Regions from separate parts of the Agrilutibacter solisilvae genome, predicted to be linked through region 3. Evidence: riboswitches for the same ligand, from Rfam matches in the RefSeq annotation. Region 3 holds a riboswitch; each other region holds the start of a gene.
What was found. A riboswitch is a leader RNA that binds a small molecule or an ion and turns the genes downstream of it on or off. The one in region 3 is predicted to bind cobalamin.

Region 1 (6,797 bases), 140 kb from region 3:
CGCCATTGGGACCCAGCAGCGCCACCCGGTCACCGGCCTCGAGGATGAAGCTGGTCTGGTCGAGCACCACGTGCTCGCCGTAGCCGCAGTCGGCGTGGATCAGGCGCAGCAGCGCGTGCGGCAGTTTCGCCGGCGGCGGGAATTCGATGCGCAGCGCGCGCTCGGCACGGACGGCCTCGGTGTTGGCCATCTTCGCCAGGCGCTTGACCCGCGACTGCGCCTGCTTGGCCTTGGCGGCGCTGGCGCTGAAGCGGTCGATGAAGCTCTGCAGGTGGGCGCGCTCGGCCTGTACCTTCTCGTGCGTGATCTGCTGCAGGCGCAGGTGCTCGGCGCGCTGGCGCTCGAAGGCGGTGTAGTCGCCGGTGTAGAGCTTGGCCTTGCCGTCGTGCAGGTGCAGCGTGTGCGTGGTGACCTCGTCGAGGAACTCACGGTCGTGCGAGATCAGCAGCAGCGTGCCGGGGTACTTGAGCAGCCACTGTTCCAGCCACAGCACGGCGTCGAGGTCGAGGTGGTTGGTGGGCTCGTCCAGCAGCAGCAGGTCGCTGGGCGTCATCAGCGCGCGCGCCAGGTTCAGGCGCACCCGCCAGCCGCCGGAGAATTCCTTCACTGCCCGCGCGTGGGTGTCGGCGGTGAAGCCCAGGCCGTGCAGCAGCTTGCCGGCCCGCGCGGTGGCGTCGTAGCCGCCCAGTTCCTCGAGCTGGTGGTGGGCCTCGGCGACCGCTTCCCAGTCCTCGCGCTCCATCGCCTCGCGCTCGGCGCGGATGACGGCGTGCACCTTCGCGTCGCCGGACAGGACGAAGTCCAGCGCGGGATCGTCCAGCGCGGGGGTCTCCTGGGCGACGCTGGCGATACGAACGCGCGCGGGCACGTCGATATCGCCCTTGTCGGCCTCGACTTCGCCCTGGATCGCCGCGAACAGCGAGGACTTGCCGGTGCCGTTGCGGCCGATGACACCCAGCCGCCAGCCGGCCTGCAGGGCCAGGTCGACGTTGGACAAAAGGAGGCGTTCGCCCCGACGCAGGGCGAAATCACGGAAGGCAATCATGGGGGAATTGTAAGCGGGCGGCGGCCACGGGCGGGACTGGATGCGCGCGTCAATCGCGCAAATGTGGCGGAAATGGCGGGCATCGTGCCGATCGGGGTGCCCGGCGGGCGCCGCCGGCCCCGCCACGGTCACGGCCGGCGCGTTAAGGTGGGCGCTCGGGACGCCCGCGCGGCGCCCCTCGCGCGCAGCCGCCGTGTCGATCCGGGGCCGCCGCATTCCGCGCCACTCCCCGGCATCCGCCATCCGCCATCCGCAAAGGAGCCCATGCACCACACCTCGCTCATCGCCATCCTCGTCGCCGGCTTCGGCCTGGCCTTCATCTTCGGCGCGATCGCGCAGCGACTGCGCATGTCGCCGCTGGTCGGCTACCTGATTGCCGGCGTGGTCGCCGGCCCGTTCACGCCCGGCTTCGTCGGCGACCCGACCCTGGCCCCCCAGCTGGCCGAGATCGGCGTGATCCTGCTGATGTTCGGCGTCGGCCTGCACTTTTCCCTGCGCGACCTGCTGGAGGTCAAGGCCATCGCCGTGCCCGGCGCGGTGATCCAGATCGCGCTCGCCACGCTGATGGGCTGGGGGCTGGCGCGCATGTTCGGCTGGACCGACGGCGCGGGCATCGTGTTCGGCATGGCGCTGTCGGTGGCCAGTACCGTGGTCGTGCTGCGCTCACTCGAGGAACGGCGCCTGCTGGACACCAACCGCGGGCGCATCGCGGTGGGCTGGCTGATCGTCGAGGACCTGGTGATGGTGATGGTGCTGGTGCTGCTTCCGGCACTGGCGGGCATGTTCAAGGGCGCCGACCTCGACGGTGTGGCCATTGGCACGGCGCTGATCAAGACGCTGTTCAAGGTCGGCGCGTTCGTCGCGCTCATGCTGCTGGTCGGACGCCGGGTGGTGCCCTGGCTGCTGGAGCGGGTCGCAGGGACCGGCTCACGCGAACTGTTCACCCTGTGCGTGCTGGCCATCGCACTGGGCGTGGCCTTCGGATCGGCCGAACTGTTCGGCGTGTCCTTCGCTCTGGGGGCCTTCTTCGCCGGCCTGCTGCTGAACGAGTCCGAGTTCAGCCATCAGGCGGCCAACGAGACGCTCCCGTTGCGCGATGCCTTCGCGGTGCTGTTCTTCGTCTCGGTGGGCATGCTGTTCAACCCCTCCATCCTGGTCGAGCGCCCGCTGCAGGTGCTGGCCACCTTCGCGATCATCGTCGTAGGTAACGGCACGATCGTCTGGGGACTGGCTCGCCTGCTCGGCAAGAACCAGAACTCGGCGCTGCTGCTGGGTACCAGCCTGGCGCAGATCGGCGAGTTCTCCTTCATCCTCGCCGGACTGGGGGTGCAGCTGAAGGTGCTGCCCCAGGAAGGGCTGGACCTGATCCTCGCCGGCGCGTTGCTGTCGATCACCTTCAACCCGCTGATGACGCGGGCGCTGGACCGTCGCCGCGCGGCGGAGACCGCGCAGGTGCAGGCCACCGCCGACGCGCTGGCCGCCGTGCCGCAGGACATCGACCGCCACGTGCTGCTGATCGGCTACGGCCGCGTGGGACGCGAACTGGCCCGCGTGCTGTCCGACCACCACGTGCCGCTGGTGGTGATCGATGACGAGGACTACCTGATCGACCGCGCCCGTGCCGACGGCATGCACGCTGTGCGCGGCAACGCCGTCAACGAAGCGGTCCTGCGCGAAGCCGCCCCCGAGCGGGCGCACATGGCCCTGCTGGCCATTCCCAACGCGCTGGAGGCCGGCCAGATCATCACCACCCTGCGCCGCGTGAACCCGACGATGAGCATCGTCGCGCGTGGCCACAGCGACGCCGAGGTCAAGCACCTGCTCGAGCACGGCGCCGACGCGGCCGTGATGGCCGAGCGCGAACTGGCGCACAGCATCGCGGAAATGGTGATGGCGACGCCCACCTACCGCGGGGCGAAACACCTGCCCCCGGCGGCGGTGTGACGGCCGGGATGTAACCCAGCGCCCTGGGCTCCTTCCCGCTTACGGGGGAAGGAGCCCGCACCGCCCGAGCGCGGCAGTCCGCCGGACTACTGCCCGCTGTACCGCAAGCTCACGAACCAGCTGCGACCGGGCTGCGGATAGAACGCGACGGTCTCGTAGTCCTTGTCGAACACGTTGTCGAGGTTGAGCTGCACCGACCAGGCCTGTGCGAACCGGTAGCCCACGCGCACGTCGGTGGTGCCGTAACCCGGAACGCGCACGAAGTTGCCCGGATCGTCGTAGCGCTCGCCGGCGCCATTGACGCTGCCGCCCACCGACCACGCACCGAAGCTGCGGTCCACGTCGATGCGTCCGCTCAGGCGCGGGCGGCGCGGCAGCAGGTTGTCGTCGCCGAAGCCGCCGCTGTCGTTGCGCGGGTCGAGCCAAGTCGCGTTGGCCTGCACGCTCCAGCCGGCCAGCGTCGTTTCGGTCGTCACTTCCACGCCGTGGATGCGTGCCTTGTCGATGTTGTTCGGCTGGCCGAACGGACGGGTCGGGGTCGGCGTCGGGTCGTAGGCGATCAGGTCGTCCACGCGCGTCTGGAACGCGTTGACCGACCAGCCGCCCCAGCCATGCTTGCCGCGCAGGCCCAGTTCCGCGCTGGCCGAGGTCTCCGGCGACAGGGCCGCGTTGCCGAAGCCGGGGAAATAGAGGTCGTTGAAGGTCGGCGCCTTGTAGGCGGTGCCGTAACTCGCCGTCAGGCGCAGCGCATCGGTGAAGTCCCACCCCCACAGCACGCTGCCGGTCGTCTCGCCACCGAACTGGGTGTCGTCGTCGCGGCGCAGGCTGGCCTGCAGGGCATGCGCGCCGAAGCGCTGCTGCCACTGCCCGAACAGGCCGCGGTTGATGCGCTGCTCGACGTCGTAGGTCGTGGTGCCGCCGACCTGGTCCTCGCGCCAGTCGAAGCCGACGCTCAGCAGGGCCTGGCCGACGCCGAAGTCGCCCTGCAGCGAACCACTGTCGCGGCGGGTGTCGAAGCGGTCGATGAACACACCGTCGTAGTAGTTGTGGCTGGTGTCCTCGCTGCGGCCGGCATTGAGGGTCACCGTGACCTGCTCGCTGGGCGTGTAGCGCACGCGGCTGCCGAGGATCTCCTGCACCACGTCCGACTCATTGGACCAGCTGCTGTCGTAATCGTTGTGGCCTTCAGCCCGCAGCGCACGCGCCTCGACGTCCCAGGCCGGGGTGAACCGGTAGCCGCCACCGAGCGACAGGGAGCTGTTGCGGTAACCGTCGCGATCGGGATCGAGGGCGAAATCGTCCCAGGGCGAGGCGGGATTGTCGCGGTAGGAATCGATGCCGCCGGTGGTTTCGTGCGCGGCGTGCACCGAGTACCAGCCACCGTGCCCGCCGGAGGCGTCGCTGCGGCCGGACACGCCTGCGCCGTAGCGCTGGGTGTCGAAATTGCCGGCACCGATGTTGACGGTCGCCTGGAAGGGGCCGTGCGGGCGACGGGTGAATATCTGGATCACGCCGCCGACGGCGTCGGCGCCGTACAGGCTCGACACGGGGCCGCGCACGATCTCCACGCGCTCGATCTGCTCGACCGGCAGGTCCTGGAAGGCCATCCCGCCACTGGTGGCCGATCCGGCGCGCACGCCGTCGATGAGCACCACCACGTGGTCGGAATCGGTGCCGCGCAGGAAGCTGGACGCCACCTTGCCCGGCCCGCCATTGGCGCCGATGGTGAGGCCCGGGACGCCCCGCAGCAGGTCCGGCAGCGACGCGGGTGCGCGGCGGTCGATGTCCTCACGGGTGATCACCGTCACCGCGGCGAGCGTCGCGTCGATGGTCTGCGCGGTGCGCGTGGCGGTGACCACGACGTCGTCGAGGTCGGTGGCCGGGTCGCTGGCCGGGTTGCCGGCCGGCTGCGCCCGCACGGTCGGGACGATGAGGGACGCGAGCGCAAGCGCCAGCAGCGAGCGCCGCGGCGTGGAAAGGAAAACGGAACGCATGGCAATACTCCTAGGCCGCGCCTGCCCGCGCGGGTATACCGGGAAAGGGACAGGCGGGGAGGGAGTGGCGAGACGGCACGCGGATGCATGGCCCCGCGACATAGCCCACCGCATGTCGGGAAAGGCCTTGGGGCCGGTCTCCGGGCTCGTGCGCGGACGCTGAAGCGCGTCCAGGAGCGGCGCCTTCCCGTGCATCGCGCACAGTGGCATTCGCCATTCCCGGGCCATCCTGGGCCCAACACCTACCGTTGCGGGGGCAGCTCCGGAATAGCCGCCCTGTCGACCAGACAGGGGGCGCACCGGATTCCCGTTTCAACCGTCGCAGCACGCGACGGTCACCTCAGGCGGCGCGAAGTCTAGCAGGCGCCACGAATTAGTTGCAGCGCCGAGGATTTCGAGCGCGCCGCAGCGCGCAGCGACAACAATGCGGCGCCGGCTGGAGCGGGCCGAGGCCGGGCACCTCACCCACCCCCCGCCCCGCCTGACCGTTCCCCCCCGACTTGCGCGTTGGAGTGGGCAGGAACCGCGCGTAGGGACAACGCCATGGCCTCGATGCAGAAGCCCCCGCTCCGGGTGCATGCCAGGCCGTCGCGCGGCAGCGGGCTCAACGGCCCCGCCGGCCGATGACGAACGATGCAGGCCCGGCCACCCGCCCACCACCCTCGATCGCGCGCGCCGGACCCGGCGCCGGCGCCCCCGATTACCGCCGCGCTGCCCGAAGCGATCGGCATCGCCACCGGCCTGAAGGGGTTCCTGCTCTGGGTGGGCGGCTCGCTGGCGGGCATCACCGCCATGCTCTATGCCTGCGGCTACCTGGTGACCCGGGCCCACATGTCGATGCTGGGCCTGTATGGCTTCGTCACCTACGACAGCGACCACTTCCTGCAGGAAGGCGCCAAGTTCCTGTTGACCATGGCCCAGGAGATGGCCGAGATCGTCGCCGTGCTGCTGGCTGTGCTCGGCCTGCTCCTGCTGGTGCCGGGCTGCCTGGCGCTTTGCGGCCGGCGACGGCGGGACGCATGGCGGGAACGCTACCGGGGCTGGCGGCAACGCAGCGCGGTCGAACATACGTGGGAACGCGGCCGCTACCTCCTCTACGGCGCCGCCTTTGTCTATCTCATCGCCAAGACGGGCTTCGTCCTCGATCTGCTGTACGCGCCGCTGGGAGTCGCCAACCTGCTCTACGACGGGGCCGCCCCCGTCTGCGCCACGTTCGACGCGACCGATTCCGCCTGTCTGCGCCAGGCGCTGCTGCGGGGGGAAGCCGACAACCTGGGCGCCGCGTTCGACGCGCAGTTGTACCTGGCACTGACCGTCGTGCTGCTCGCCTGCGTGACCTGGTGGATCGTCATGCCCTGGAAATGGCGGGCCTGGCTGATCGCGCCGTTCATCGTGTCCGTCGCCCTGTGCCTGTTGCTGCTGCCCATGGACTACGGCGTACTGCAGCGCCCGACGATCTACCCGGTACTGCGCCTCGTCCGCGAACCGCCGGTGGCGGCCACGCCCGGGCGCCTATTCCTGATCAGCAAGACCGATGGCGAATTCGTCGTCTGGGACGCGGTCGCGCACAAGGTCACATGGATACCGGCCGGCGGCATCTCCAGCGCCGAGATCGTGCAGGTGCGTGACCTGTTCGAGCCGGTGCCCGCATCGTCACAAGGAACCGACCCATGAAAACCCTCGCCGCCATCGTCGTGCTGGGCCTGTGCAATATCCTGGCCTGCGCCACCGTCTCCGCGCAGTCGCCGCCGCGACAACAGATAGGAACCCTCGCGGCCGACGGGGACAACGCCTACATCAACGGCACCCGCATC
Region 2 (6,797 bases), 110 kb from region 3:
CAGCGACTGCACCGAGTCCATCCACTTGAAGCAGAACGCGGCCTTGGCGCGGATGGACGGAATGCTGTCGATCGCGGCGAAGGCCTCTGCGCGGCGCGCCGGATCCGGGATGTAGGCGTCCAGCAGGGTCAGGTAGAACTGCACGTGCAGCGCTTCCTCGTAGAGCTGCCGCGACAGGTACATGCGCGCCTCGGGCGCGTTGACGTGCTCGTAGAGGTTGATCACCAGGTTGTTGGCGACGATCGAGTCGCCGGTGGCGAAGAAGGCCACCAGGCGCTCGATCAGGTGGCGGTCGGCCGCGCTGAGCTTGTTGCGCAGGTCATTGAGGTCGATGCCGAAGTCGATCTCCTCCACGGTCCAGGTGTTGCGGATCGCGTCGCGGTACATCTCGTAGAACTGCGGGTAGCGCATCGGTCGCAGGGTGAGGGCGAAGCCCGGGTCGAGCAGTTGCTGGGTCGCGGCGGACAGGGCGGCGGACATGGAGGCTCCGGATCGGATGGGAAAAATCCTCCCCGCGACGGGCGCGGGACGGGCAGCGGGGGGGTGCCTTCCGGCAGCGCCCGCGCGGAGAGGAAAAGAGGAACGTGGAAGATGGATCGGATGCATCGACGGGCGTCCGGCTTCCATGCGGGGCCACATCCGGGTGGTGGCCGCGGCGTCGATGCATCCGGTGAAGCGCTACTGGCAGGCCTCGCAGGACTCCGGGTTCTCCAGCGAACAGGCCAGTGCCTGCTGGTCCGTGTACGCGGGCGTCGACACGGGCGCCGCGGTGACGGTGGCCTTGGCGATCCGCGTGGCCGGGCGCGAACGCAGGTAGTAGGTGGTCTTCAGGCCCGACTTCCACGCGTACATGTACATCGACGACAGGCGCCCGATGTTCGGGCTCTCCAGGAACAGGTTGAGCGACTGCGACTGGTCCAAGTACGGGCCGCGCGCGGCGGCCAGGTCGATCAGCGCCTTCTGCGGCAGCTCCCAGGCCGTGCGGTAGACGGCCTTGAGCGGGTCGGGAATGCCCGCCACGTTCTGGATCGAACCTTCCGCCAGCTTGATCGCGTCGCGCGTGGCTTCCGTCCACAGGCCCAGCTTCTTCAGTTCGTCCACCAGGTAGCGGTTGATCTGCAGGAAGTCGCCCGACAGCGTCTCGCGCTTGAACAGGTTGGACACCTGCGGCTCGATGCACTCGTAGCAGCCGGCGATCGAGGCGATGGTCGCCGTCGGCGCGATGGCGATCAGCAGGGAATTGCGCAGGCCGTGCTGGACGATGCGCGCCTTCAGCGCGTCCCAGGCGTCGGTCTGCGTGGGCGTGACGCCCCACAGGTCGAACTGCAGCGCGCCGGTGGCCGCGCGCGTTTCGCTCCAGGTCGGGTGCGCGCCGTGCATCTGTGCCAGCTCGCAGGACGCGTCCAGCGCATGCAGGTAGACATGCTCGGCGATGCGCGTGGACAGCTGCAGCGCCTGCTCCGAATCGAAGGGCAGGCGCAGCTTGAAGAACACATCCTGCAGGCCCATCACGCCCAGGCCGACCGGGCGCCAGCGCAGGTTGGAACGGCGCGCCGATTCGATCGGATAGAAGTTCAGGTCGATCACGCGGTCGAGCTGGCGCACGGCCACGCGCACGGTCTGGGCGAGCTTGTCGAAGTCGAAGGCCGCCGCGCCGTCCTCGAGCGTGGCCACGTGCTGGGCCAAGTTCACCGAGCCCAGGTTGCACACCGCGGTTTCCTCGGCGGAGGTGACTTCAAGGATCTCGGTGCACAGGTTGGACAGGTGCACGGTGCGGCCGGGGCCGACCTGGTTGCAGGTGCGGTTGGAGGCGTCCTTGAAGGTCATCCAGCCGTTGCCCGTTTCGCCCAGCACTTTCATCATCCGCGCGTACAGCTCGCGCGCCTTCACCGTGCGCATGGCCAGGCCCTGCTGCTCGGCCTGCACGTAGGCGCGCTCGAAGGCTTCGCCCCACAGGTCGGGCAGCGCGGGCACCGCGTAGGGATCGAACAGCGACCAGTCGCCGTCGGCTTCCACGCGCTGCATGAACAGGTCGGGGACCCAGTTGGCCAGGTTGAGGTTGTGCGTGCGCCGCGCCTCGTCGCCGGTGTTGTCGCGCAGCTCGAGGAACTCCTCGATGTCGGCGTGCCAGGTTTCCAGGTAGATGCAGGCCGCGCCCTTGCGCTTGCCGCCCTGGTTGACCGCCGCCACCGAGGCGTCGAGCGTCTTCAGCCACGGCACGATGCCGTTGCTGCGCCCGTTGGTGGAACGGATCAGCGAGCCGCGAGAACGGATGCGCGAATACGCCTCGCCGATGCCGCCGCTGAACTTGGACAGCTGGGCGACATCGCCGTAGCGGGCGTAGATGTCGGTCAGGCTGTCCTGGGGCGAGTCCAGCAGGAAGCACGAGGACAGCTGCTCGTGGCGCGTGCCCGAGTTGAACAGCGTCGGCGAGCTGGGGATGTAATCCAGGCTGGACATCAGCCGGTACAGCTCCAGCGCCTCGGCGGGGGACTGCGTGAGCGACACCGCGATGCGCATGAAGAACTGCTGCGGCGTCTCGATCACGCTGCGCCGCTGCGGGTGCTTGAGCAGGTAGCGGTCGTAGAGCGTGCGCAGGCCGAAGTACTCGAAGCGCTGGGTGCGGGCGGTGTCGATGGCGTCGTTGAACTTGCGCGCGTGGGTCTCGACGGTCTCGCGTACGCGGTCGTTGATCAGGCCCAGTTCGTGGCCGAGCACGATCGACTGCGAGAACGAGTGCACGCCCAGGCCGGCAACCTCCTTGTCGATGTAACCGGCGAGCAGGCGCGCGGCCAGGCGTGCGTACTGCGGTTCCTCGGCGGTGAAGGCGGCGGCGGTGCGGATGGACAGTTCGTCCAGTTCGCGCGTGGTGGCGCCGTCGAAGATGCCGGCGATGGTCTTGAGCGCCACGCGCATCGGATCGATGTCGTTGAGCCCGTCGCAGCAGCGCGTCACCGCGCGGACGATCTTGCCCACGTCGACCGGCTCGCGGCGGCCGTCGCGCTTGGTGACGGCCATCGTGGCCGCGGCGTGCGGCGGGGTGAGCGCGAAGCTGGCCTGGGTGGTGGCGGGATCGCCGTGGGGGTTCTGGCTGCCGTGGGCGGCACGGTTGGCAGCGGTGCCGTCGGGGCTGGCGCAGGCTTCGACGGTGGCGGGGTCGGCCAGGACGGCGTCGACGGTGGCGGATGTGTTCATGGCTTTCCTCTCCAAGGACTGGGAGAAGAAGCGAAAGCGGTCGCACGGCCTGCGATCGGGGGACCGTCGAGGCGTGCACACCGGCCCTCGCCCCCTCGGGCGAGCCGGCATCCACACGAAACACGACGGACGACGCAGATGGGGAGACCGCTGGCGTCCTGCCGGGCGATCGGGGCCGGGCCCCTCCCCTCCGGGCACGGCCCGGGCGGTCGACCGTCGCTCCCCGCGGAGACGCCTCGCCAATCGGACGCATCGCTGCGACCGGTCGTGGCAGGTTTTCGGGCTTCCGGTCGGGACGGCGGGGCGAGCCCGTCGTCGTTGCCTACTGCGCGTCGCTTCCCAGCCCGAAGGGGGCCAGTGCCGTTGACGCGGGTCGTTACCAGTTACCGCTGCGGGGCAGCTCCGGAATCGGCACCCCGCCTCGGGTGGCCTCACCGGATTCCCTTTAAGCCTTCCCGTGGCCGGGTCGGCACCATCGACGACCACAAGATAGTGGGGGCGTGGTGATTGGTCAACACAATATGCGGGTCCTTCCCCTCCTCCGCTTCTCGGGGGAGGGTTGGGGTGGGGGCCGACGGTCGCGTCGCTTCTGAAGCAGGAGCCGCTTGCCTCTGCCCCCTCCCCCGCTTCGCGGGGGAGAGTTGGGGTGGGGGCCGACGGTCGCGTCGCTTCTAGAAGCAGGAGCCGCTTGCTTCTGCCCCCTTCCCCGCTTCGCGGGGGAGGGTTGGGGTGGGGGCCGACGGTCGCGTCGCTTCTAGAAGCAGGAGCGACTTTCGCTTTGGGGTGATTGCGCGGCGATCTTCGCCCCCATCCCAACCTTCCCCCGCACAGCGGGGGAAGGGGCTGATCGTCGCGATCGGTTGATCCTGCCCCCTTCTCCGCTGCGCGAGGGAGGGTTTGGGTGGGGGCCGGCGGTCGCGTCGCTTCTGGAGCAGGAGCGGTCGCTTCTGCCCCCTCCCCCGCTGCGCGGGGGAGGGTTGGGGTGGGGGCGACGGTCGCGTCGCTTCTGGAGCGGGAGCGACTTTCGCTTTGGGGTGATGGCGCGGCGACCTTCGCCCCCATCCCAGCCTTCCCCCGCACAGCGGGGGAAGGGGCTGATCGTCGCGGTTGGGTGCTCCTGCCCCCTCCCCAGCTCCGCGGGGGAGGGTTGGGGTGGGGGCCGACGGTCGCGTCGCTTCTGGAGCAGGAGCGACTTTCGCATTTGGGGTGATGGCGCGGCGACCTTCGCCCCCATCCCAGCCTTCCCCCGCGGAGCGGGGGAAGGGGCAGATCCGGAGCGGGGGAAGGGGCAGACCCGGGGCGGGGGAAGGGGCCTCGCGGTCGGCATGCTTATGGGGCCACATGGCCGGCGCCCAGCAGTTGCGCGATCACCTGGCAGACGCCTTCGATGTTCTGGAGCACATCGTGATTCCACACCCGGAGCACCCGGTATCCGTGACGGCGGAGGTAGGCGTCGCGGGTCGGGTCGGTCGTGCTGACGGCGTGCTGGCTGCCGTCGACTTCAATGACCAGGCCGCGTTCCAGGCAGGCGAAGTCGGCGATGTAGGGGCCAATGGGGTGCTGGCGCCGGAACCGGCAGCCCTGTACCTGGCGGTGGCGCAGCACGCGCCAGAGGCGGCGCTCGGCGTCGGTCATAAGGCGCCGGAGGGCGCGGGCGTTCTGGGTCGTGCGGGACAGGCGCATCCGTGCGCTCGCAAGGTGGGCGGATCAGCGTGGTCTGCGGCGCTGCGACGGTCAGTCGGCGGACTTCCCGCGCAGGCGTACGCCGACTTCCATGCCGGGCGGGGATGGACGACGCGGGCAGGCGCGCTGCCGGGCGCTCTTTTCCGGGAGGTTTCAGACCGGGCTGGCGGCGTCTCGTTTCTGCTCGCGGACGACTCTTTTCCGGACGCGGGCGTCTCTTTTTTGCCCGCGAGTTACTCTTTTTTGGACGCGCGCGAGTCTTTTTCAGACGCTCGCGACTCTTTTTTGGACGCGCGCGACTCTTTTTCAGACGCCCGCGAGTCTTTTTTGGACGCTCGCGTCTCTTTTCCGGACGCGAGCGAGTCTTTTCGGGACGCGAGCGTCTCGTTTTTGGACGCGGGCGACTCTTTTTTGGACGCGCGCGAGTCTTTTTCGGTAACTCGCGAGTCTTTTTTGGACGGTTTCGGGGCTGGGTCTGCGGCGATCGTCGCCCCCACCTCAATCCTCCCCCGCAAGCGGGGAGGAAGCTGATCCGCGCGACCGTCCGCCCCCCCGAGCAGGCGCGCCCCCAAAGAAAAAGGCCACCCGGAGGCGGCCTTCCCCATTCCCGCTGGCGGCGTGCTTACTTCGCCAGGCGCGCGGCGATCGCGGCACCCAGGTCGCCGGGGGACTTCACCGTGGTGACGCCCGCCTTTTCCATGGCCTCGAACTTGCCCTCGGCCGTGCCCTTGCCGCCGGACGCGATCGCGCCGGCGTGGCCCATGCGCTTGCCCTTCGGGGCGCTGGCGCCGGCGATGAAGCCGACGACGGGCTTGGTCACGTACTGCGAGATGAACTCCGCGGCTTCCTCTTCGGCGCTGCCGCCGATCTCGCCGACCATGATGATGCCTTCGGTCTGCGGGTCGTCCTGGAACCACTTCAGCGCGTCGATGAAGTTGGTGCCGTTGATGGGATCGCCGCCGATGCCGATGCAGGTCGACTGGCCCAGGCCCACGTCGGTGGTCTGCTTGACCGCTTCATAGGTCAGCGTGCCGGAGCGGGAGACGATGCCGATCTTGCCGGGCATGTGGATGTGGCCGGGCATGATGCCGATCTTGCACTCGCCGGGCGTGATCACGCCGGGGCAGTTCGGACCGACCAGCACGACGTCGTCGTAGCCATTGAGCGTGTTCTTGACGCGCAGCATGTCCAGCACCGGGATGCCCTCGGTGATGCACACGATGACCTTGATGCCGGCGTCGGCCGCTTCCAGGATCGCGTCAGCCGCGAACGGCGGCGGCACGTAGATGACCGAGGCGTCGGCGCCGGTCTCGTTGACCGCTTCGGCGACGGTGTTGAACACGGGCAGGCCCAGGTGCTGGGTGCCGCCCTTGCCGGGCGTGACGCCACCGACGACCTGGGTGCCGTACTCGAGCATCTGCTGTGCGTGGAAGGTGCCCTGCGAGCCGGTGAAGCCCTGGACGATGACCTTGGTGTTCTTGTTGATCAGGACGGACATGTGCTGTTCCTTACTTGCCGGACGCGGCCGCGACGGCCTTCTTGGCGCCGTCGTTGATGTCGTCGGCGGCGATGATCGCCAGGCCGGAGTTCTTCAGCATTTCCTTGCCGGCTTCCACGTTGGTGCCTTCCAGGCGCACGATCACCGGCACCTTGACGTCCACTTCCTTGACCGCGGCGATGATGCCCTCGGCGATCATGTCGCAGCGGACGATGCCGCCGAAGATGTTGACGAAGATGGCCTTCACGTCCGGGTCGCGCAGGATCAGCTTGAAGGCTTCGGTGACGCGCTCCTTGGTGGCGCCGCCGCCGACGTCGAGGAAGTTCGCCGGCTCGCCGCCGTTGAGCTTGATCACGTCCATGGTCGCCATCGCCAGGCCGGCGCCGTTGACCATGCAGCCGATGTTGCCGTCCATCGTGAC
Region 3 (6,797 bases):
GATCGTGGTGGTGGGAAACGTCGGCAGCTGCAGCCGCTGCGCCTGCAGTGGCGCGCGCTGCGGATACGGGGAAAGCCGGCGCGACTGGTCGGGCGTCACCGCTTCCACGCGTTCGCGCACCCGCGGATTGCGCAGCATCGGCGACAGCAGCCGCGCCACGCGCGCGCGGCCGGCGATGTCCAGCGCCTCACGGGCCGCTTCGTCGCCGCCCAGCGCGTCGGCCAGTACGCGCAGTTCCTCCAGCTTCTGCCGTGCATACGCCATCCAGCCGCGCAGGCGGTCGGGCAGCTTGCGTTCCAGCTGCAGGTCCACCGGAACGTGCAGCAGCGAGCATGAGGGCGCGATCCATCGGGCCCGCGCTCCCGCGCGCTTGACCAGCTCCACGGCCGCGTCCAGATCCGCGCGCCAGATGTTGCGGCCATCGACGACGCCCAGGCTGAGCGCAACTCGCTCGGGTACCGCCGCGAGCACGGTCTCCAGCTGTCCCGGCGCGCGCACCAGGTCGACGTGCAGGCCCTGCACCGGCAGCGATGCGACCAGCGCGGTGTTGTCGCCCAGCGCGCCGAAATACGTCGCCAGCAGCAGCTGCGGCGCGTCCGCCTGCGCCAGCGCCGCGAACGCGCGGCGATAGGCGGCCTGTTCCTGCGGCGTGAGGTCGAGCACCAGGCAGGGCTCGTCGATCTGCACCCATGGCGCGCCCGCGCGCCGGAGCTGTTCGAGCAGCTGCGCGTAGGCGGGCAGCAGCGCGTCGAGCAGTTCAAGCGGGCATCCGCCGTCGCTGCGCTTGCCCAGCTTGAGGAAGGACACCGGGCCCAGCAGCACGGGCCGGGCTTCCAGTCCCAGCGCGCGCGCATGCGCCAGTTCGGCCAGCGGCTTGCCGGCGCGCAGGGTAAAGGTCTGGTCGGCTGCGAACTCGGGGACCAGGTAGTGGTAGTTGGTGTCGAACCACTTGGTCATTTCCAGCGCGCGCAGGTCGTGGCCGTCGCGCTGGAGGCCGCGCGCGAGGGCGAAATACCCGGCCAGCGGATCGGCCTCGCACAGCGCCCGGTGCGAGGGCGGGATGGCATCGAACAGCACCGCCGTGTCGAGCACGTGGTCGTACAGGGTGAAGTCGTTGCACGGCACGACGTCGGCGCCGGCCTCGCGCGCCAGCTGCCAGTGACGCTGGCGCAGCGCCGAAGCGGTGTCCTGCAGGGCTCCGGCGCTGGTTTCGCCGCTCCAGAACGCCTCCAACGCCTGCTTGAGCTCGCGGCGTGCGCCGATGCGCGGAAAGCCGAGGTGGGTGACGAGCGGGCGCGCGGCGTCCGTCGACGGGAAGTGCGAGTGCGATTGCGACTGCTGCATGGTGATCTCCTGCGTTGCATGGGCAAGACGCAGGGCAACGAAGGCACACCTCGCCCGCCCGGTGGGGCAGGAACCGATGACGGCGACGGTGTTCGACCTTCGCCCCCGCGGGCGAACCGGCCGCCTGCGGACGCGATCGATCGTTCAATCGATCGCGCACCGGCGTGCCGGGAGTCGGACGGAAGCGAGCTTCCGGTCGGGGCAGGTCTTCGGGCTGAGGACACGGCCCGGCGGACACGCCCGGACCTCCTACTGGCCGTCGCTTCCCGGGCTTGCGCCCAGTGCTTGAGACGGCGGTCGTTTCCAACACCGCTGCGGGGCAGCTCCGGAATGGACGCACGGGGCGCCGCACCGGATTCCCTCTGGCGAACCACCGGCTGCCCGGCGGTCGCTTGTCACATCTCTCTATCGCAATGAGGAGATGATCACCTCGACCGGGGGACCGTAAGGGCGGCCCCGGGGCAAGTCAAATGATGAAAAGCGGGCAGGGGACTTCGGCGGAACGCGCTGGAAGGAGATCCCTGCCGGCAGAGCGGACCGCCGTGGGGCCCTGGCGGAATCCCGCTCCCCGTGCCGTCGCGTTTGAATCCCCCGCCCGCCCCACCGACAATGTGCCCCCTTTTTTCGCCCGCCCCCACGGCCCCAGGAGTTCCATGTCCATCGTCCGCATGACCGACCTCGACCTCGCCGGCAAGCGCGTGCTGATCCGCCAGGACCTCAACGTGCCGGTCGCGGCGGGCAAGGTCACCTCCGACCAGCGCCTGACCGCGTCGCTGCCGACCCTGCGGCGCGCGCTGGAGCAGGGCGCGGCGGTCATGGTGATGTCGCACCTGGGCCGCCCGAAGGAAGGCGTGTGGACGCAGGAGGACTCGCTGGCCCCGGTGGCGCAGCGCCTGGGTGAGCTGCTCGGCTTCGAGGTGCCGCTGGTGCGCGACTGGGTGGATGGCGGCTTCGAAGTGAAGCCCGGCCAGCTCGTGCTGCTGGAGAACTGCCGCATGAACCCGGGCGAGGGCAAGGACGACGAGACGCTGTCCAGGAAATACGCCGCCCTGTGCGACGTGTTCGTCATGGACGCCTTCGGCACCGCGCATCGCGCCCAGGCCTCCACGCATGGCGTGATCCGCCACGCCGCGGTAGCCGCCGGTGGTCCGCTGCTGATGGCCGAACTCGATGCGCTGGCCAAGGCCCTGGACAACCCGGCGCGGCCGTTGCTGGCGATCGTCGCCGGGTCCAAGGTGAGCACGAAGCTGGAACTGCTCGCGTCGCTGGTGGGCAAGGTCGACCAGTTGATCGTCGGTGGTGGCATCGCCAACACCTTCATCGCCGCGATGGGCCACAACGTGGGCAAGTCGCTGGTGGAAATGGACCTCCTCGACACCGCCAAGAAGATCATGGCCGACGCCCGCGCCCGCGGCGCAGAGATCCCCGTGCCCACCGACGTGGTGGTCGCCCCGGCCTTCGCCGCCGATGCGCCGGCCACCGTCAAGGCCGTCGACGCGGTCACCGCCGACGACATGATCCTCGACATCGGCCCGCAGACCGCCGCGCGCTATGCGCAGATGATCAAGGACGCCGGCACGGTGGTCTGGAACGGCCCGGTCGGCGTGTTCGAGTTCGATGCCTTCGGCGAAGGCACCAGGGCGCTGGCGCAGGCGATCGCCGCGTCGAAGGCGTTCTCCATCGCCGGCGGCGGCGACACCCTGGCGGCCGTGGACAAGTACGGCATCGAGCAGGACGTGTCCTACATCTCCACCGGCGGCGGCGCGTTCCTGGAATTCCTGGAAGGCAAGGCACTGCCGGCGGTGTCGGCGCTGGAGGCCCGGGACTGAAGTGAAGCATCCGGCCCGGGACTGAGGTGAAGTAACCGGCATGTCCGGGCCGCGCCCGCGGCCGAGGACAATGAAGCGCCCGTATCGCCTTCCTCGCTCCACCCGCTCGAAAAAAAACAGGGAACCCATGCCCACGATCTTCTTCGACATGGACGGCACGCTGATCGACTCGGAGGTCGGCATCACCCGCTGCGTGGCGCACGCGCTCACGCAGATGGGGCTGCAGGTCCCCGGCGCGGACGAACTGCGCGCCTGGATCGGTCCGTCGCTGCGCACCAGCTTCGCGCCGCTGCTGCGCGACGAGGCGAAGGTCGAAGAGGCCGTGCTGCATTACCGCGACCGCTTCGAGACCCACGGCTGGGCCGAGCACCGCATCTACGACGGCATCGGCGCGGCGATCGAGGCCCTGCACGCGGCCGGCCACCGGCTGGCCGTGGTGACGGCGAAGAACGAGCCGCACGCCCGCAGGATCGCCGAACACCTGCCCTTCGGCCATCGCTTCGTCGATGTCGTCGGCGCCACCGTGGACGGCAGCCGCAGCCACAAGCCCGAACTCATCGCCGAGGCCCTGCGCCGGCTCGACGTCGCGCCGGCCGATTGCTGGATGATCGGCGACCGCCGCATGGACATCGAAGGCGCGCTCCACCACGGGATGCGCAATGTCGGCGTGCTGTGGGGCTTTGGCGGCGCGGATGAGCTGCGCCATGCCGGCGCGGCGCAACTCGCGTCGCGGCCGGACGAATTGCCGGTGCTGCTGGCGGCCTGACTTCGTATTCACTGCACCACGGCCGGTTGTCGTGTATCCGGCCTGTGCTAGCGTTCGGTGATTCAATCCAGCCAGCGCACGCCACCATGCAGAACCAATCGCGCCGCACCAAGATCCTCGCCACGCTGGGCCCGGCCACCGACGCGCCGGGCGTGATGGAGGCCATCCTCCGTGCCGGCGTGGACGTTGTCCGCCTCAACTTCTCGCACGGCGATCCCGCCGCGCAGGTCGCGCGCGCGCAGGCGTTGCGCGAAGCCGCGCACAAGGTGGGCCGGGAAGTCGGGATCCTGGTCGACCTGCCCGGCCCGAAGATCCGCATCGAGAAGTTCGCCCAGGGCAAGGTGCAGCTGGTGGCGGGCGAGCGCTTCGACCTGCTCGCCAGCGAAACCGCGCCGCCGGGCACCGAGCAGGAAGTCGGCGTGAGCTATCTCGGGCTGCCGGGCGACGTCATTCCGGGCGACGTGCTGCTGCTGGACGACGGCATGATGCAGCTGCGCGTGGAGCAGGTCGATGGGCCGCGCATCGTCACCACCGTTCTCAACGATGGCGCGCTGTCCGACCGCAAGGGCCTGAACAAGCAGGGCGGCGGCCTGTCGCTGGGTGCGCTGACGCAGCGCGATCGCGAACTGATCCAGGTCGCGGCCGACCTGGGCGCGGACTTCATCGCCGTCTCGTTCTGCCGCAACGCGGCCGACATGGACGAGGCCCGCCGCATCGCGCGCGCCGCCGGCAGCGATGCCGCGCTGGTGTCCAAGATCGAACGCGCCGAGGCGATCGAGAACCTGCGCGAGATCGTCCAGGCCAGCGACGTGGTGATGGTCGCGCGCGGCGACCTGGGCGTGGAGATCGGCGATGCCGAGCTGCCCGGCCTGCAGAAGAAGATCATCCGCGAGGCGCTGGAAGGCGGTCGCGTGGTGATCACCGCCACGCAGATGCTGCAGTCGATGGTAGAAAGCCCGATTCCCACCCGCGCCGAAGTGCTGGACGTCGCCAATTCGGTCATCGACGGTACCGACGCGGTGATGCTGTCGCAGGAATCCGCGGCCGGGAAGTACCCGCTCAAGGCCGTCGAGGCGATGGCGCGCATCTGCCTGGGCGCCGAGCGCCAGTTCGAGGCGGACACCGATTTCGAGAAGGCGCCGCGCAACCTGGAACGCGCCGACCAGGCCATCGCGATGGCGACCATGTTCCTGTCCGAGCACATCGGCGTGCGCGCGATCCTGGCGGCGACCGAATCCGGCGGCACGGCGCGGTTCCTTTCGCGCTTCCGTTCCTCCGTGCCGATCTTCGGCCTGTCGCGCCACGACGGCGCGCGCCGGCGCATGGCGATGATGCGCGACGTGTTCCCGGTGGATTTCGACAGCCGCGGCATGGCCTCGCGCGAGGCCGCGCGGCAGTCCATCAAACAGCTGTTCGATGCCGGCCGCCTGGAACACGGCGACCGCGTCATCTTCACCAGCGGCGACCACATGGAGCACCACGGCGCCACCAACACCCTGCGCCTGCTGCAGGTGGGCGAGGGCGGTCGCGCGGAAGGGCTCGGGGAGCTGTGATCGGCCCGCGCGGATAAGCGCTCACGCGCAGGGCCGACACGCAGGAGGTCGTCAGGGACGACGTGACACGGACCGCACGGGACCGTGGCCTACACGCCCGTATAGGCGCCCTGGAACACCGTCTTCCACGCCTCGCCGTCGCAGCGCCAGATCTCGTAGTCGTGGCCTTCGTAGTGGCCCACGCGGAACACCAGCTCGGCGACGCCGTCCTGGTCCAGGTCCAGCTGGTCGACGAAGTCGTGGTGCGCGATGGCGTCGCCGACGGTCTTCTGCACCAGGCGATGGGTCACCTTGTAGTTGCCCTTGCCATCGGCCTCCATCAGCAGCACGGCGTCCAGCAGCGGCGGTTCCTGGTCGGCGGCGGGGGCCGGCAGGCGCCAGTTCGCCGTGATCAGCAGGATGGGCTTGCCGCTGGCGGCCAGCACGTGGCGCTCCACGCCGCCGCGTTCGTCGTTCGGGCCGGCCGCGAACAGGGCGCTGATGGCTTTGGCCGGCACCCGTTCGCGCTTGAGCGCCGCGCGCAGCGCACGGTCCAGGTGGCTGCGTTCGGAGCGGCTGGGGGCCGCGGCCACCGGCGCTTCGGCCGAAGTCACGACCCGGTTGCTCGCCAGGCCCTGCAGCGTGGCCTCGCGCGCCGTGGCCGGCGGGTGCCGCACCGGCGAGAAGAAGCCGATCGCTTCGGCCGCAGGCGCCTGCAGCACCTGCACCACGCCGTCGGCGCCGCCGCGGCGATAGAAGTGGAGGCCGCGCCAGGGCAACAGGAACGGTGAGGTATCGGGCGCACCGCGGGTGCCCGGCGGCGTCCACGTCGAGGCGTCGCGGAAGCGATCGGGGCCCTCGATGATCGCGACCGCATTGACCATGCCGTCCTCGACGGCAAACAGCGTCCACGGCTCCTTGCCCAGCTGTTCGCCCTTCGGGTTGACCATGCGGTCGCGCAGGGCGCTGGCCTGCTGTGCGCCCTTGCGGTCGCGGCGCGCGGCGAGCGTCTCGATCATCAGCTGGTGGCTGCGCGCATCGAACGGCGCCAGCGCCACGGCGCGCTCGGCCAGCGCCTTGCGTTCGCCGGCCTTCGCGCGGCCATGGGCCGAGATCAGTGCCTCGAGCGTGGGCATGTCCGCCTGCAGCAGGTCCTCGCGCACCCACCCCGTGGCCGGCGGGTCGCCACTGCCCGCGCGGGCCCAGCCCGAGACCCGGCATTCGACCTGCAGCGCCGTGCCGATGGGCAGCGTGGCGACCGTCGCGGCATCGGCGCGCGGCGATCGGCGCAGCCGCGCGGACGTCGTGGCGACGTATTGCCGGGAC

Region 1: linked by a shared signal. The riboswitch ahead of btuB (TonB-dependent vitamin B12 receptor) and the one ahead of metE (5-methyltetrahydropteroyltriglutamate--homocysteine S-methyltransferase) in region 3 are both predicted to bind cobalamin.
Region 2: linked by a shared signal. The riboswitch ahead of I8J32_RS00860 (ribonucleoside-diphosphate reductase subunit alpha) and the one ahead of metE (5-methyltetrahydropteroyltriglutamate--homocysteine S-methyltransferase) in region 3 are both predicted to bind cobalamin.

The regions. Positions count from the first base shown of each region.
Region 1 covers NZ_CP071518.1:161,573-168,369, forward strand. The annotation lists gene I8J32_RS00765 (ABC-F family ATP-binding cassette domain-containing protein) at 1-1,045, opposite strand, end outside; gene ybaL (YbaL family putative K(+) efflux transporter) at 1,310-2,989, shown strand; gene btuB (TonB-dependent vitamin B12 receptor) at 3,076-4,983, opposite strand; cobalamin riboswitch at 5,098-5,341, opposite strand; gene I8J32_RS00780 (hypothetical protein) at 5,617-6,657, shown strand; gene I8J32_RS00785 (hypothetical protein) at 6,654-6,797, shown strand, end outside.
Region 2 covers NZ_CP071518.1:184,253-191,049, forward strand. The annotation lists partial or broken gene I8J32_RS00855 (ribonucleotide-diphosphate reductase subunit beta) at 1-480, opposite strand, end outside; gene I8J32_RS00860 (ribonucleoside-diphosphate reductase subunit alpha) at 679-3,195, opposite strand; cobalamin riboswitch at 3,448-3,687, opposite strand; gene I8J32_RS00865 (endonuclease domain-containing protein) at 4,525-4,878, opposite strand; gene sucD (succinate--CoA ligase subunit alpha) at 5,501-6,376, opposite strand; gene sucC (ADP-forming succinate--CoA ligase subunit beta) at 6,387-6,797, opposite strand, start outside.
Region 3 covers NZ_CP071518.1:297,266-304,062, reverse strand. The annotation lists gene metE (5-methyltetrahydropteroyltriglutamate--homocysteine S-methyltransferase) at 1-1,344, opposite strand, end outside; cobalamin riboswitch at 1,548-1,706, opposite strand; gene I8J32_RS01375 (phosphoglycerate kinase) at 1,998-3,173, shown strand; gene I8J32_RS01370 (HAD hydrolase-like protein) at 3,301-3,939, shown strand; gene pyk (pyruvate kinase) at 4,026-5,492, shown strand; gene I8J32_RS01360 (SH3 domain-containing protein) at 5,582-6,797, opposite strand, start outside.